DNA from 3 places in the Thiomicrorhabdus xiamenensis genome. Region 3 is predicted to be linked to each of the others. Evidence: predicted binding sites of a transcription regulator. Region 3 holds the regulator's gene; each other region holds the start of a gene.

Region 1 (5,424 bases), 1.1 Mb from region 3:
CCAGGTCGCAGACACCACCATGGTATTCAGGTCAAAACTGGGATCCTCGGCTCGCCCCATATACAGGAAAGCGTAGATTCCGGCCAATGCCACAACGATAATAAAATACAGCGTAACGCTCTGCTCTCGCACCGCAAGTGCAGATAAATTCCATTTTGAAGGCTGATTCGACACTAAGGCATCTCCTCAAGCGCCTGTCCTTCCGACAGCAGATGCACCCCAAGCGCAATCACTTTACTGTTTTCAGGAAATTCTCCGGCGACCCAAGCCGAGTCACGGTTGATACGTAGTATCTGAACAGGAACACGCTTGGCTTTCCCATCCTGCAGAAGCCATACCGAGCGATAGTCACCCTGCTCGTACAGCGCGCTCAGCGGCAGACGGATTCCACTCTGAATTTGAGAAAACTGCACCCGCACCGTCTGACCCAGCGGCAAAGCATTGACCGCTTGCGACTCCGCAAGACGATAGAAAGCTGTCCAGGTTCGGCTCGCAGCATCGGCTTGCGGCTCAAGCGTGCGCAACTCGACCGGATAGTCATGCTCTTGAAGACGGATTTGTCCCTGTTTCGGTAAAGACGCCAGACGGTTTTCCGGGACATCTACCGCCACCTCGCGTTTTCCGTCGGCAATCAGTTGCAGAACCGGCTGACCGGCGCTGACCACCTGATTCGCCTCAACCAGTTTTGCGCGAATAATCCCGCTGACCGGTACTTTAAGCTGAGTATAGTTGAGCTGATTCTGCGCCTGCAGCAGTTGCTGCTGATTGGCTTTTTGCTGCGCTTCAAGCGCCTTAAGCTGATTTTCCAACTGCTGCTTCGCCTGCTCGGAAGCCAGTTTTCGCTGTTGAAGTGCCGTGATACGTTTCAGGTCGGAGCGGGTTTGGTTGATTTCTGCCGCTGTCGCGCGAATATTCGCCTCAGCGGAGGTGACCGACAACTGATAATCCGCCGGATCGAGATGTACCAACAGCTGATCCGCTTCCACCCGATCGCCCAGATCCACATTCACTTGCGCGATTTCACCCGCAACTCGGAATGCCAGATCGACCGTGGTTTTCGCCTGCAAGGTACCGCTTAAATACCACTGAGTTTGCTGCTGAGTTTGCTGAATTGATACCGTTTTGACCTTTAATAAAGGGGTTTCCGGTGTTTCCTGTTGCTGCTGACAACCTGCGATTCCCGAGACTACCAAGCCGATAAATAGACTGCCCGCCCAGTTCAGGTACTTAATTTTTTGCATGTACCGATTTCCTTGATAGCAACTCTACGGTTGCCTTGTCATCTATAATTTCCAAAACGACCACATGATCTCCGGGATGAAGACGCTCTTCATCGGTGACAATAGGCCAGGATTTATTTTTATATATTACTTTGAGCTCGCCATCCACACGTGAAATAACTCCAGTTCCCCCTTCGGGGTGCTCGTCCGCGACCCAAACCTTACTACGCCCGTTTTTCCCAACCTGATAGAGCAAAAACGCCATAATCAACAACCAAATCAGTTGAAACAAGCCGTCTTTAATATCGAACACCAGAGTACTGGCGCCGACAATAAGCAAACTTAAACCGATTATTTTCAGCCAGTGCATCTGAGTCAGCAGCTGAAGAGCCAAAAAAATCACACCGATAAAAAACAGTAGCCAATAATTCACAACAGGGAGAACTTCTGACATAACGCCTCCAGCATTAAAACGGATCGAGCGAACGGAAAGACTGAGTATTTCAGTCTGAATGAATTCAATCCTTTCTTTTTAGCACTTGCCCGGCACGGATGGAAACTATTCATTAACCGCTTGATTTACATCAAGCACTAATCGCCGTGGATCACGTCAGCAGGTTTCACGTGGAAACCATCTTGGATGTTGCGTCAACCACGGCGTTCAGCATCTTCGGAAAACCGCCAGTCCAACATCCAATTCGCATGCGATAACACTACGCAATGATGAATCAGGCGAGACTGGGAAAGAGTCCCTTCAGACCGTTGGCGATAAACTCAATCGCAATGGCCGCCAGCAATAGTCCCATAATCCGAGTAATGATATTGATCCCCACCTGGCTGATATGTCGCGAAAACCAGGGCGTCATCATTAAGGTTACCCAAAGCAAGAAGGATAAAATCAGAATATCCAATCCGAGAAAGCCGTAATGGGCAACACCGCTTTGCCGATGCGCTTCGATAATCACTGCGGAAATCGCTCCGGGTCCAGCCAGTAACGGCATCGCCAAAGGCACAACACCAACGGAGTCATTTTGCTCGGAATCAAATTCATCCTCTTTACTGCGAATCGGTTTTTCACCTTTGGTGTGCATCATCGAAATCGCCATCAACAGAATCAGAATGCCGCCGCCGACGCGGAAAGAGTTGATTGAAATACCGAAAAATTCCAGTATCGCTTCGCCAAAGAAGAGGGCAATCAAGAGAATGGTTGCAACCGCGGTAACCGTCACATGCACAATTTTCTTTCTTTCAGGCAGACTCAAGTCGGAAGTCATCGCCAGAAATATCGGGATAGCACCAATAGGGTTTACCACCGCAATCAAACCAACCAGAAACTTCGTGTATTCCGTATACTCCATGCCGACACTCCCGTCAGGAAAACAACTTCATCATAACCAATAACCAAAGGACATAAAACGGGTGACCCCAGTCATGGAAAGCACAAGATGCAGATTAATCAACCGAGGTTGCAGGCACTTCCAAAATACCCAGTACATCAAACAGCCCGTCACCCAAAGGTTCAAAAATAACCATTTGCGCAGGCTTTAACCGCTGATTGGTAATCTCGGCAATATTCGGGCGGTGTGTCACCATTACCATATTGGCAGACTCACTGTAATTGCTGAGAATTTGGCGGATTTTTGTCTGACTGGCATGAGCTTTCTCGTCCGGAACCGTTCGCACCAAGTGAAGCAGCTCCGAAACCTCATAGTTTCCGAATGCAAGTTTTGCCGTATCTTTAGTACGGCAATACGGGCTTGCCCAGACTTTGCCAACCTGAATCGCATGCGCTTCAAAAGCCTGCTTAATCGATTTGGCCTGCTGTTTGCCAAAATCCGTCAGGTTTTTTTCGGAAAAACAGCTCGCATCTAAAATTGAAGAGTCCCCCATATCGGGGTCAACCACAGCGTGGCGCATCATGATCACTTTGCCGCCTTCCTGCAAAGCCTCCCAAAGCGACTGTTCGTCACTTGCCTGAGAGCTTAATGGCAGAAAAAGCAGCGTTGTTAAAACAAAAAATAACCGCCACATGGTATTTCTCCTATTTACCGATACAGAAAGAGCTGAAAATACGCCCGAGAAGATCATCGGAAGTGAAACGGCCGGTAATTTCCGACAAGGCTTCCTGAGCAAGACGGAGATCTTCGGCCAAAAGCTCTCCGGCGGCAAACATTTCCAGTTGCTGCTGGCCGTTGCGCGTATAGTCCAAAGCGGTCTGAAGCGCATCCAGATGGCGTTTACGCGCCATGAAAACGCCTTCTTCGGTCTGCGCATAACCCATTTCGGTTTTCAGATGATCGCGCAGCAGATCCAACCCTTGACGGTGTTTAGCCGACAGCCAGATCACCGTGCGTCCGCTCGCTTGCTCACACTCGATCATCGGTTCATGCCCGATCAAATCAATTTTGTTTCGCACCAGCGTCACCGGCATGGATTGGGGCAGCTTGTCGAGAATCGCCTGATCCTCCTCATGTATCGATTCGCCGGCCTGCAACATAACCAGAACGCGATCCGCATTGTCGATTGCCTGCCAGGCGCGTTCGATTCCGATCTGTTCCACCTGATCGGTCGCTTCGCGAACCCCGGCGGTATCCAGAATGTGCAACGGCATGCCGTCAATATTGATCTCTTCTTTGACGATATCGCGGGTCGTACCGGCAATATCGGTGACAATCGCGATCTCTTTACCAGATAAAGCATTCAACAGACTCGACTTACCGGCATTCGGACGACCGAGAATCACCACCGACATCCCTTCACGCAGTAACACACCCTGCTGGGCGGAAGCAAAAACCTGATGCAACCTGTCGAGAATATGCTCTAACTGACCGGCCACCTTACCGTCGGAAAGAAAATCGATCTCCTCTTCCGGAAAATCGATCGCCGCCTCGACATACAGACGCAACTGAATCAACTCTTCAACCAGTGCATTCACCTCACGGGAGAAGTCTCCCTGCAAAGAGCGTAAAGCCGATTTGGCTGCCTGCGCCGAGGACGCTTCGATCAGATCGGCAATCGCTTCCGCCTGAGCCAGATCGAGTTTGTCGTTCATAAACGCCTGTTTGGAGAACTCTCCCGGCTCGGCCAGACGTGCGCCCAGTTCGACCACCCGCTCAAGCAACCATTGCAGCACGACTGGTCCGCCATGCCCCTGTAACTCAAGCACATCTTCACCGGTAAAGGAATTCGGATTCGGAAAATAGAGCGCAATACCGCGATCAAGAACGTCACCCTGAGCGCTGTAAAACGGCCCGTAGTGCGCATAGCGCGGCTCGGGTACTTTGCCCAATACCGCTTCGGCAATGCTTTTCGCCTTATTACCCGAAACGCGGACAATACCGACACCACCTCTTCCGGGTGCGGTCGCGACTGCGGCAATGGTATCGATATTTTCAAATTCCATAAATCAGCCTAAATAAAAAAGGAGTTAAACCAGTAAGACGCGAAGCTTGTAAATCAAGCCACCCGTTAGAATTTCATTAATTGTAGGACACTATAGACGATTGCGCATAGCAAAACGCCCACATTAAAGTGGGCGTCGTCGGCAGGAACAATTCCAGCAAATCGATCAGTTCGCGAGAACCTTATAGGTTTTGGTTTCGATATCGCTGATAAAACCTTTATCCTGATAAAGCGCGACGGTCTTATCGAGCTTCTTCTTCGAAGTAAACGTTTGCTCTTCGGCTTCGCCATTTACCTTGAAAGAAAGCACATAAAGATCGCGAGTCGCTACTTCGGCTTGCGCTTGAGGAACAGCCGCTGCAGGTGCAGCCCCCTCCTCAAGCGGAATATAACCATCTTTGGTTTTGTAGCACAGCGGCTGTGTGCCGTCGGCTACCAGATATTCAACCTTGCCGAACATCGGGTGATCGGAACCCAGTTTTTGATAAGTAATCTGCATCTTCAAATCCTTTATTTCGACTCTTCGCCGGCTTCAATCTTCTTAGTGATATACCACTGCTGAGCAACAGAAAGAATGTTGTTCACAACCCAGTAAAGTACCAGACCCGCCGGGAACCACAGGAAGAAGAAAGTGAAAATAAACGGCAACAGCTTCATCACTTTCTGCTGCATTTCATCCATCATCGCCGAAGGGTTCAGTTTCTGCTGAATGAACATGGTGATCCCCATAATAATCGGCAGGATGTAATATGGATCCTGCGCAGACAGATCCTGAATCCACAGCATAAACGGCGCCTGACGC
Region 2 (5,424 bases), 1.2 Mb from region 3:
ATGACGCCAATTGCACTGGAAAAATCGCAAGAGATCGCTTCAAAAGTAACGAACGCATTATGTGGCGAGACCGGAAGAGGGATATTTGGAGTAGAACTGTTTGTTAAAGGCGATAACGTCTATTTCAGCGAAGTATCGCCGCGGCCGCATGACACCGGACTGGTAACACTGATCTCTCAGGATCTTTCCGAATTTGCCCTGCACGTTCGCGCCATTCTCAACTTGCCGATTCCGAATATTCAGCAGCACGGTCCGAGCGCCTCTTCGGTAATCCTTCCGACTGGCACTTCGACACAGACGGCTTTCGGTAATCTGGATCAGGCGCTATCCGAAACCGATACCCAGATTCGTCTGTTCGGTAAACCGGAAATCGCCGGTCGCCGCCGGATGGGTGTCGCTCTGGCTCGCGACACTGATACCGACAAAGCGATTGAAAAGGCAAAACGCGTCGCCAACGCGGTCGAAGTCAGCTTCTAATTCTTAACCTTGCCGCTTGGAAACCCTCCTTTTTCTCAAGCGGCAAGATTTGCCAAAACACTGACGTCCCCTCATTCACCCCTCTCCCACACAGACACTTATCCCCTTGAAAAGCCCATAAACAAAGGCTTTGAAAACAGTGGCACACTTTATGCTTATCTGCAGATAACGCGAAAACTTGAATGCTTTTTACAAGTTTCTGCCACATAAAAACGCTAAACACACAGGGGAATGAGTTATGACTGCCAATGATATGTCATTAGAGACGCAAAACTCGCTATTAAACGATTATCCGCGCAACTCGGAGCAGGAAAAACAGCTTTCGATGAATCCGGAATACGCCATTCTGCTTCTTTTACAGGGTGCCATTGATAAGGGTAACCTGGCCTTGGCTTGCCATCAGAGTCGCTCAATGACGGAAAAAGGCTTCCATATCGGTCGTATGACCAGCATTGTCGACGCGCTTCGCGACCGCCTGGATTTCAACTACAAGATCGCCTACGATCTGGAAACACTTTACTTCTATATTGATAAATGCCTGCAGGAATCGGTATTCGAACAAGGCACCGAAAACCTTGAAGCCGCCTTGCAGATGCTTGAAGAGATCAAAACCGCTTGGCAGATCTCTATGGAAAGCGCCGAGGAAATGACCGCCTGACCGTATCATCTTTAGCGGCAACTCCCCGAACCGGCAACGCAAAAAAACGCGTTGCCGGCAAACTTAAAAACCCTCTAAGTTAATGTTTTAAAACGATTTGTTAAAAATATTAACAAATCATTAAATAACATTGGCACTCTCTTGCAAAGACTGCTAAATATCAGTATATTGTTTGCCATAAAACTGATTATTTGGAGTCCATTAGGTATGTCAGAGAGCTTCTCATTAGCACAAGCTAAAGTCTCTAAAAAACTTCCCGCCGCGCAAATGTCGGCACTTGATTTAGCCCCAGGACAGAATCTGGAGGCTTATTTGCGCACGATTCAAAGTATTCATCAGTTAAATGCAGACGAAGAGCGTAAATTGGCCGAGCGTCTGTACTATAAACAAGATTTGGAAGCTGCGCGCCAACTGATTCTTTCATCTTTGCGTTATGTCGTTCCGGTTGCCCGATCTTACAAAGGTTACGGTTTGCCTCTGGGCGATATTATTCAGGAAGGCAATATCGGCCTGATGAAAGCGGTTAAACGCTTCAATCCGGAAGAAGGCGTTCGTTTGATGACGTTTGCCGTGCACTGGATTCGTGCCGAAATCAACGAGTATGTCATCCGTAACTGGCGCATTGTGAAAACCGCCACCACGAAAGCACAGCGTAAGCTGTTCTTTAAACTGCGTAGCAGCAAGAAATCTTTGGAATGGTTCGGCGACAAAGATGCCGATCGCGTTGCCGAAGAGTTAGGTGTTACCCGTAAAGACGTTCTGGAAATGGAAAGTCGTCTATACGGAAAAGACATCTCGGTCGATATGCCTGACGACGACGATAACCAGAACACGACTTTTCCGGTTCTGATCAGCCAGGAAGCCGATCCGGCTCAGGCGTTGGAGCAGGAAGACCAGGCGGCCTATGAGATGCAGCGCATGCAGAAAGCCCTTGCAACGCTGGATGACCGTAGTCGCGACATCTTGCAAAAACGCTGGTTGAGCGAGAAAAAGATCGGTTTGAAAGAGCTTTCGGAAGAGTACGGCGTCTCCATGGAGCGTATCCGTCAGGTCGAAAAACAGGCATTGAACAAACTGAAAAACCAGCTTGTAGCGTAACGACCCGCCTTAACGCTACAATAATAGAAGGCCGTAAGATGTCAGCATTCTTGCGGCCTTTTTCGTTTCCCTGAATTTTATTACGAGCTTGCACGACGAACTACTATGCCCTATCCAGTACGGGAAAACATCGATACCGAAAACGCCGACGAATTGAAGTTCTCGGTACGCAAACTGATGCTGATCGGCATGATCATGGCATCCATGGCAGGCTATATCAACAGCGCCATGCTGATGGAATTCGGCATACCGGTCAGCCAGATGACCGGCGTTGCTTCACGTCTCAGTGAGGCCATGAGCCATATGAATCTTGATGCGCTGCTAATTCCGCTGTCGATCCTTATCGGCTTTCTGATCGGTGCAATTCTCTCCGGACTGATTATCGGGCGGGCGCAATACAAGACCAGCGCCAACTACGGACACGCCTTGCTACTAAACGGCGGGCTGCTCGGCTCGGCAACGCTTTTCAGCTTCTACCACTCGGAAACCTCGCTGTTTTTCAGCGCGGTTGCCTGCGGTCTGCAAAATGCTTTGGTCGCCAGTTACCGCGGCCAACAACTGCGGACCACCCACATGACCGGAACCGTCACTGATATCGGGGTGCACATTGCATTAAAACTCAAAACGCGTCAGCCCTGGCCGTGGCAAGCGAATCTCCTGCTGGTTCTGCTCGGAAGCTTCCTTGTCGGCGGAATTCTCGGTATCTTCGCCTTCCAGAGCATTCCTTACTGGTCGATGATCCTGCCCTGCATCATTAATATCCTTCTGGGCACACTCTATCTGACAAACTACTATCGACAAGAATCCCTAAATGGTTAAGATGATAGGACAATGCTTTTAACTCAGGAGTAAGTAATGCAACACCCGGCAACCTCTCGCATGCAGACCGACAGACCATCTATCGCGCAGACAGAGAACCCCTGGGGGTTGAACAGGAAAGATCTGATCAGTCAGACCCCGCTCCTGACTCAAGGTTCGGTTGAAGAGAAACGCGCCGAAATCAAACGCTACTTCAATCTCACCTATGACAGCTACGAAGCACTGTTTACCACGCTGAAAGCCGACGAAGCCTACTACCTTCGCCCATGCTCGCTACGCCATCCTCTGATCTTCTATTTCGGACACACCGCGACTTTTTTCACCAATAAACTGGTTTTGGCCAAACTGCTGCCACAGCGCATCAACCCGAAAATCGAATCCATGTGCGCTATCGGCGTCGACGAAATGTCATGGGACGACTTGAATGACGCGCATTACGACTGGCCGAGCGTGCAAGAGGTGCGCGACTATCGCGATCAGGTCCGAGCAGCGGTCAACAAGCTGATCGATGAAGTCGAATTCACTCTGCCGATCGACTGGCAGAGTCCGCTTTGGCCGGTGATGATGGGCATAGAGCATGAACGCATTCATCTGGAAACCTCCTCGGTTCTGATCCGCCAGCTACCGATAGAAGAGGTGCAGTCCAGCCCGCTTTTCCCTGTCTGTCCGGACAGCGGCGAGGCGCCAACGAATGAATTGCTGACTGTTTCAGGCGGTGAGATCAGAATCGATCATCAGGATCCCGCCCCCTACTACGGCTGGGACAACGAATACGGTCAGCATCAGGCCGAGGTCAGTGAATTCAAAGCCGCAAAATACCTGATCAGCAATGCCGAATATCTGCAATTTGTCGAAGCCGACGGCTATCAAAACGCCGAATACTGGGATGATGAAGGTAACCGTTGGCGTGAGTTTACCCCCGACAAACATCCGACTTTCTGGGTTCAAAAAACGGATGGCTGGTATCTGCGCTGCATGACCGAAGAGATTCCGATGCCGTGGAACTGGCCGGTGGAAGTAAACTTCCTCGAAGCCAGCGCCTTCTGCCGCTGGAAAGCCGCACAGACCGGTAAACCGATCCGGTTGCCGAGCGAAGATGAATGGCTGCGTCTGCTCGACCATTCAGAAGCGATGCAACACAGTGAACGAGCCAACTGGAATCTGCAGCAGTTCGCATCTTCCACGCCGGTCGACCAATTTTCCAGCAACGGATTTTACGATGTCATCGGCAATGTCTGGCAGTGGACGGTAACGCCAATCTACCCGTACGATGGCTTTAAGGTTCATCCGCTGTACGACGATTTCACCACACCGACCTATGACAACAAGCACAACCTTTTTAAAGGTGGCAGCTGGATCTCTACCGGCAACGAAATCAACGGCCATTCACGTTATGCTTTCCGCCGTCACTTTTTCCAGCATGCCGGTTTCCGCTATATCGAATCCAATGCCGAAGTACAGACCGAGTTTTCAACCTACGAAACCGACAGTCTTGTCGCTCAGTACACAGAGTTCCACTATGGCGACGAATACTTCAAGGTGCCGAACTTCGCCAAAGCCTATGCGCAATACGCTATAGATGCAATCAGCGCCGATAACGACTTTGCCGGACGCAACGATCTGCGCGTTCTGGAAGTTGGCTGTTCGGTCGGGCGTGGTGCCTTTGAAATGGCTAAACACTTTAACGAAGTGACGGCTCTGGATTTTTCGGCGCGCTTTATCCGCATCGCCAACCAGCTGCAAACCACCGGTTCAGTGCGTTACACCATTCCGCAGGAAGGCGAAATTATGGACTTTAAGGAAAAGACGCTTGCGGAACTGGGTCTGCACAACACAGCCGGAAAATGCGAATTTCTGCAGCAGGATGCCAGTAATATGAAGCCAATCTTTACCGGCTACGACATGATTGTTGCGGTCAACCTTCTGGATCGTCTGTACGAGCCGAAGAAATTCCTTCTGGATATCAGTCACCGACTGAATCATGGCGGCCTGTTGTTGCTGGCTTCGCCTTACAGCTGGGATACCGCGCATACCCAGAAAGAACACTGGCTTGGCGGTTATAAAGACGCTCAAAGCGGCGAGAACGTAACAACACTGGAAACACTGCAACAACTGCTGGCGCAAGAGTTCGAAATGCTGCGCGATCCGGAAGACATGCCGTTTGTCATTCGCGAAACACAACGCAAATTCCAACATACCCTGTCACAAATGACCCTATGGAAAAAACGCTGAAGCACATAAACACCAACCGGCCTGACTTTGATCAGGCTATCAGCCGCGAAAACACGCATGCCGAAAAATACGATCTGCGGCGCAAGCTGTTCGGCACCGACGACGTCCTGCCGATGTGGGTCGCCGATATGGATCTGCCG
Region 3 (5,424 bases):
TCGGCAAAAACCTTATTGAGCGACAATAACTCGCGCTGGACGAACCAGACGGTCATTAAGCTTGTACCCCTTCTGGATAACATCGACGACTGTTTGCGATTCGTGATCCGGAGACGGAATCATCGTCATCGCTTCATGATCCTGCGGGTTGAATTTCTCCCCTTTCGGGTCAATACGCTCAACACTGAATTCGGCAAGCACATCCAGCATCTGCTTAAAGGTCATCTCGACCCCTTCCTTAATGCTTTCTTTGGTTGCTTCCTCTTTGGACGCGGCTTCAATCCCCATTTCCATTGAATCCATTGCCGGAATCAATGCATCAACAAATTTTTTCAGGGCGTACTTATGCGCTTCTTCCAAATCCAAACGCGTACGTCGACGCAGGTTTTCCATATCCGCCTGCAGACGCAGCGCCATATCCTTATGCTTGGCCGCTTCGTCTTTAGCTTCCGCCAGCATCGACTCGATATCGTTATCAACTGCCTTCTGAGCCTCTTCCAGCTGCTCTTCGCTCTGTTGCATCGCCTCTTCTGCCGTTGCAACCTTCTCTTCCACTTCCTGTTGATTCATCTCTTTCTGGTTTTGTTCAGCCACGATGTATTCCTATTTTTTAATGTTTAAAATCTCTGTTGCACTTTCAGACGACGCTTAACGCATCGGCCGAATAGTTATTTCTGTATTTGACTAGGGTTTGACATAAGGGGCATCCGCTATTTTTTCAAGAGGGAACTTAAAATTTTCCCGGTCAAATCGACCTGAGGCACCACTTTCTGGTAGTTCATTCTGCTCGGTCCGATCACACCGAGTACGCCGAGCACTTCATCTTCAACCGCATACGGCCGGGTAATCAAGCTGCATCCCTGATACACCTCATTACCGCACTCGCTGCCGATAAACACTTTCAACCCAGGCGCCTGCAGGCTTTTATCGAACAGTTCCAACAATCCCTGCTGCTGGTTAAAGGCGTGATAAATACGTTTAAGTTTCTGCGAATCCGCAAATTCCTGGTAATCCAGAAGATTGGTTTTGCCGGACACGACCAGAGGTTTTCGATCGTTGAGCTGCTGATTCAAAAGATCGTCGGTCGATTGCAACAACGAACTGTACGGGAAATCTTCCTGCAGCTGATTCTGTTCGACCGCCAAAGCAAGTTTTTCCCGTGCTTTAAGCAGGCTTAGCCCCAGACACTGCTGATTCAGGAAATTAGCCAGTTTTTGCAGCTGATCGGACTGAATATCCCGATCCAGTTCCACTATGCGATTCTGGACATCCTGATCACCGAAGACCAAAACCACCAGAATGCGTCTTGCCGACAACATCAGAAAATCGACCTGTTGCAGTTTTTCCTGAGTTTTCGGCGGCAGCATTACCAGACTCGCCATACCGGTCAGACCGGAAAGCAGTTTGGATGCTTCTTGCAAAAGACGATCCTGATTGAGATCGACCGACAACCTTTGACGCAGATCCTGCTCATGTACCTTGCTCGGTTCCTGATAGGTCAGCAGAGTATCGACAAACAGTCGATATCCCTTATCGGTAGGCACCCTTCCGGCGGAGGTGTGCGGCGAGTGCAGAAATCCCATCTTTTCCAGATCCGCCAGCACATTCCGCACGGTCGCAGAACTCAAGGCGACTTCCGGCAGCTTGCTCAAGGTGTTCGAACCTACCGGCTTGCCGTCGCTAAGGTATAATCCCATCAAGTTTTTAAACAACATTTGATAACGATCATTTAACATACGTAAACCAACTTAAATTGAAAGCAAAGCCTTGAGATGGACAAATTGAATTTTGCTATTCTCATATAATTGCAAACAGCAAACTCCGAGAGTGTCTGGCACTCCCCCTGGCACGAGTGCTAAATTATAAATTTATCCCCCTCTTATTCAAGCCTTGAGGGAAGTGAAGGAAAAGAAAATCATGTTTAAGCGAATCGGCATTTTTGGCAAATACGACGGCATTGCCTGCTGGGATACGATCAATCGCCTGCTGCAGCATTTGCTTAGCCATGACAAAACGGTCCTGCTGGACTCGGCTTCCTGCGCCGACTTCCCGCATCAGAGATACGGCGTCGAAGTCATTGACCGACTGGAACTGGTCAAACATATCGATATCGCCATCGTTGTCGGCGGAGACGGCACCTTTCTCGATGTAGCCCGCTCCGTGGTCGATCACGACATTCCAATTCTCGGCATCAACTTGGGACGTCTCGGATTTTTGACGGACATCTCGCCTAACGAGATGCTCAACACACTGGATGAAGTCATGGTCGGCGAGTGTGAATACGAGCAACGCAATCTGATCCATGTTCAGATACGAAAGGACGGCAAACTCGAATTCGATCAGCTGGCGCTCAACGACGTCGTGATTCACAAAACCGACTCGCCGCGAATGATTGAATTCGAAACCGAGGTGGACGGCCGTTTTCTGAATACCCAGCGTTCCGATGGAATGATTATCGCCACCCCGACCGGTTCTACCGCCTACGCCCTGTCTGCGGGCGGGCCGATTCTCGACCCGCGTCTGGATGTGCTCAGTCTGGTTTCGGTCAACCCGCACACCATGAGCACGCGCCCTTATGTTATTCCGGGCAGCAGCGTAGTGCGCATCTACCCGCATAAAAACTGTAACGGCATGGCACATATTATCTGTGACGGCCAGCTGACTCACAACATCGGTCAGGGACACGAAACAACAATCAGCCGACACAAAAAATTCATTCAGATGATCCACCCTAAAGGGCACGATCATTTTGAACTTCTCAGAGCAAAATTGCGCTGGGGAGATAAGCTGTAAAAAACCTTTGGATTTTGTAACCGTTTTCAAGTAATCTAAAGCCGGAATGAAAATTCTCTCGGTTTTTTCAGCTGAAAAAACCTCCTGCAACGCACTTTTTTGATCTGGAAATAGACGCATGTTAAGCGAGTTGTCAATTCAAAATCTGGCTTTAATTGAAAAGCTGAATTTAAACTTCAGTAACGGCTTCAGCTCCCTGACGGGAGAAACCGGAGCCGGAAAATCCATTCTGCTTGATGCCCTCGGCCTGACACTCGGAGAACGCGCCGACAGTTCTCTGGTACGCCACGGCAGCAAAAGAGCCGACATCAGCGCGGCATTCGATTTAAGTCAGCTCCCGCATGTTCAACTCTGGCTGCAGGAAAATGAACTGGACGATGAAACCTCCTGCCTGCTGCGCCGCACCGTTACCGCCGAAGGTCGCTCCAAAGCTTACATCAACGGCATTCCGGTCGCGGTTGCCCAGCTTAAGACACTCAGTAATCAGCTGATTGATATTCACGGCCAGCACGAACACCAGTCGCTACTGCACAGCGGCAAACAACTGGCACTTCTGGATGCCTTCGCCGCCCATACGGAACTGTTTGAGCAAACTCGCGACAGCTTCAAGCAGTGGAAAAGCCTGCAACAACAGCTGAGCGCACTGGAACAGCAGCAACAGGACTTTCAAAGCCGATTGGAACTCCTGAGCTTCCAGCAGCAGGAATTTGCCGAACTATCCCCGCTCGACGACGAATTTGAAGAACTGGAACTGCAACAGAATCAACTTTCGCATGCCAGCGAGATCAAACGTCGCGGTTTAAGCGCCTATGACCACCTCGAAGTCGAACAAGGTGCCAGCGATCAAATCAATCATGCGATTCACCAGCTGGAAGAAGTGGTGGCTTTCTGCCCGCAATTTGAAGCACCTTTAGCGCAGCTCAACAGTGCATTAATCGAAATTCAGGAAGCCGCCGCGGAAATCCAGACGACTGCAGAAAATATCGAGCTGGATCCAAATCAGCTCGAAGCCGTTGAAGAGCGTCTGTCCGCCCTGTTTTCCATCGCTAAGAAATATATGATTGAACCTTCTCAGCTGCCGCAAAAGCAACAGCAGATCGAAGAGGCGCTCAATACCCTGCAGCATTCGGGAGAATCGCTGGAACAACTGCGCCACGAAATCAAGCAACAGGAAGCGGACTTTTACGAAAAAGCACATAAGCTACGGGCTTCGCGTCAGAAAGCCGCCAAGAAGTTAAGCCGACAGATTACCGAAGGCATGCAGGAGCTCGGCATGGCAAACGGCGTTTTCGAAGTGATGCTCGATGCAAGTAAAACACCGGCTCAGACAGGAGTCGACCAGATCGACTTCAAAGTATCCGCTAACAAAGGACAACCTATCCAGCCGCTGGCAAAAGTCGCCTCCGGCGGTGAATTATCGCGCATCAGTCTGGCGATTCAGGTAGCGACCGCTGAAGTCGCGCAATTGCCAACTCTCATTTTTGACGAAGTCGATGTTGGAATCGGCGGCGGCATCGCCGAAGTGGTTGGAGAGAAGATGCGTCAACTGGGCCAACACAAACAGATTTTGTCGATCACCCACCTGGCACAAGTCGCGGCTCACGGCAATCACCATTTTAAAATCGCTAAAAGCACACGTGCCGAAATGACTCATACCGAAGTGAACCATCTGGATCCATCACAACGAATCGAAGAACTGGCGCGTATGCTCGGCGGCATGAAAATCACCGAACAGACTCAGAAGATGGCTCAAGAAATGCTCTCTCAAGCACAGGAAAAATAGTTACATACAAAAAAAGCGGCTGCCTTCTAAGGTCAACCGCTTTTTCGCATGATTTATTGCCCGCGTCTAAAGAAGAAGGCAATAACTTTAATCCAGGTTTTATTGCTCTTCTTTATAAGCGCCGTAAATCACCAGATTATGGCCGGATAATTCATAGCCCAGCTCTTTGGCAATCTCTTTAATACGCTCTTCAATGGTCGGATCGACGAATTCACGTACGCGACCGGTCTTCATGCAGACAATATGATCGTGATTGTCACCAGTATCCAATTCAAAAATAGAGACATTGTTTTCGAAGTTCAAACGGCGAACAATTCCCGCCTGTTCAAACTGGGTCAAGACGCGGTAAACGGTCGCCAATCCGACCTCTTCGCCCTGCTCTAACAAAATCTTGAAAACATCTTCAGCCGACAGATGATGATCTTCGCCAGCGCTTTCCAAAATTTCCAATATTTTCAGTCTAGGCAAAGTGACTTTCAAGCCCACTTTTTTTAATTCTGCACCGCTCATCAAAACCTCTATATTGATACACTTACGCCCCGACAATACGCGGGATATCGAATTCAAACATTAAACGTCTAAGCAAACATACAATCCTAGTAAAATCCGCTTAACAAGATTGAAAAACTCATTATGTGTGTATAATAACCCAATTCCGATTTTTTTATGTCGAAAAAAGCGTTCAAAACAAGAATCTAAATGAGAATCACACCCATGCTTTCACAAGCCCAGGTCCCCGCAAACAAACCGTCCCGCATTAAGAAACTTATCCTGACCGGATTACTGTTCAGCACGATTGGTGCCTTGAACGGCTGCTCTGCCTTTAAACCTTATGAAGCTCCGATTAC

What was found. The regulator HrcA, encoded in region 3, represses chaperone genes, less so after heat shock. The targets are predictions, from matches to a motif close to TTAGCACTCNNNNNNNNNGAGTGCTAA.
Region 1: the regulator HrcA is predicted to act here: its motif matches at 1,753-1,779, upstream of HQN79_RS11940 (NfeD family protein).
Region 2: the regulator HrcA is predicted to act here: its motif matches at 1,266-1,292, upstream of rpoH (RNA polymerase sigma factor RpoH).

Annotation. Positions count from the first base shown of each region.
Region 1 is NZ_CP054020.1:2,584,976-2,590,399, forward strand. Features, by position in the region: gene HQN79_RS11930 (efflux RND transporter permease subunit) at 1-174, opposite strand, end outside; gene HQN79_RS11935 (efflux RND transporter periplasmic adaptor subunit) at 174-1,241, opposite strand; gene HQN79_RS11940 (NfeD family protein) at 1,228-1,674, opposite strand; gene HQN79_RS11945 (YchE family NAAT transporter) at 1,949-2,578, opposite strand; gene HQN79_RS11950 (histidine phosphatase family protein) at 2,673-3,251, opposite strand; gene mnmE (tRNA uridine-5-carboxymethylaminomethyl(34) synthesis GTPase MnmE) at 3,262-4,623, opposite strand; gene HQN79_RS11960 (hypothetical protein) at 4,789-5,121, opposite strand; gene yidC (membrane protein insertase YidC) at 5,133-5,424, opposite strand, start outside.
Region 2 is NZ_CP054020.1:2,526,700-2,532,123, forward strand. Features, by position in the region: gene purT (formate-dependent phosphoribosylglycinamide formyltransferase) at 1-477, shown strand, start outside; gene HQN79_RS11645 (flagellar export chaperone FliS) at 716-1,135, shown strand; gene rpoH (RNA polymerase sigma factor RpoH) at 1,403-2,233, shown strand; gene HQN79_RS11655 (YoaK family protein) at 2,339-3,052, shown strand; gene ovoA (5-histidylcysteine sulfoxide synthase) at 3,089-5,284, shown strand; gene HQN79_RS11665 (MalY/PatB family protein) at 5,269-5,424, shown strand, end outside.
Region 3 is NZ_CP054020.1:1,085,466-1,090,889, reverse strand. Features, by position in the region: gene grpE (nucleotide exchange factor GrpE) at 13-594, opposite strand; gene hrcA (heat-inducible transcriptional repressor HrcA) at 711-1,715, opposite strand; gene HQN79_RS05015 (NAD(+) kinase) at 1,918-2,793, shown strand; gene recN (DNA repair protein RecN) at 2,912-4,576, shown strand; gene fur (ferric iron uptake transcriptional regulator) at 4,676-5,086, opposite strand; gene HQN79_RS05000 (outer membrane protein assembly factor BamE) at 5,276-5,424, shown strand, end outside.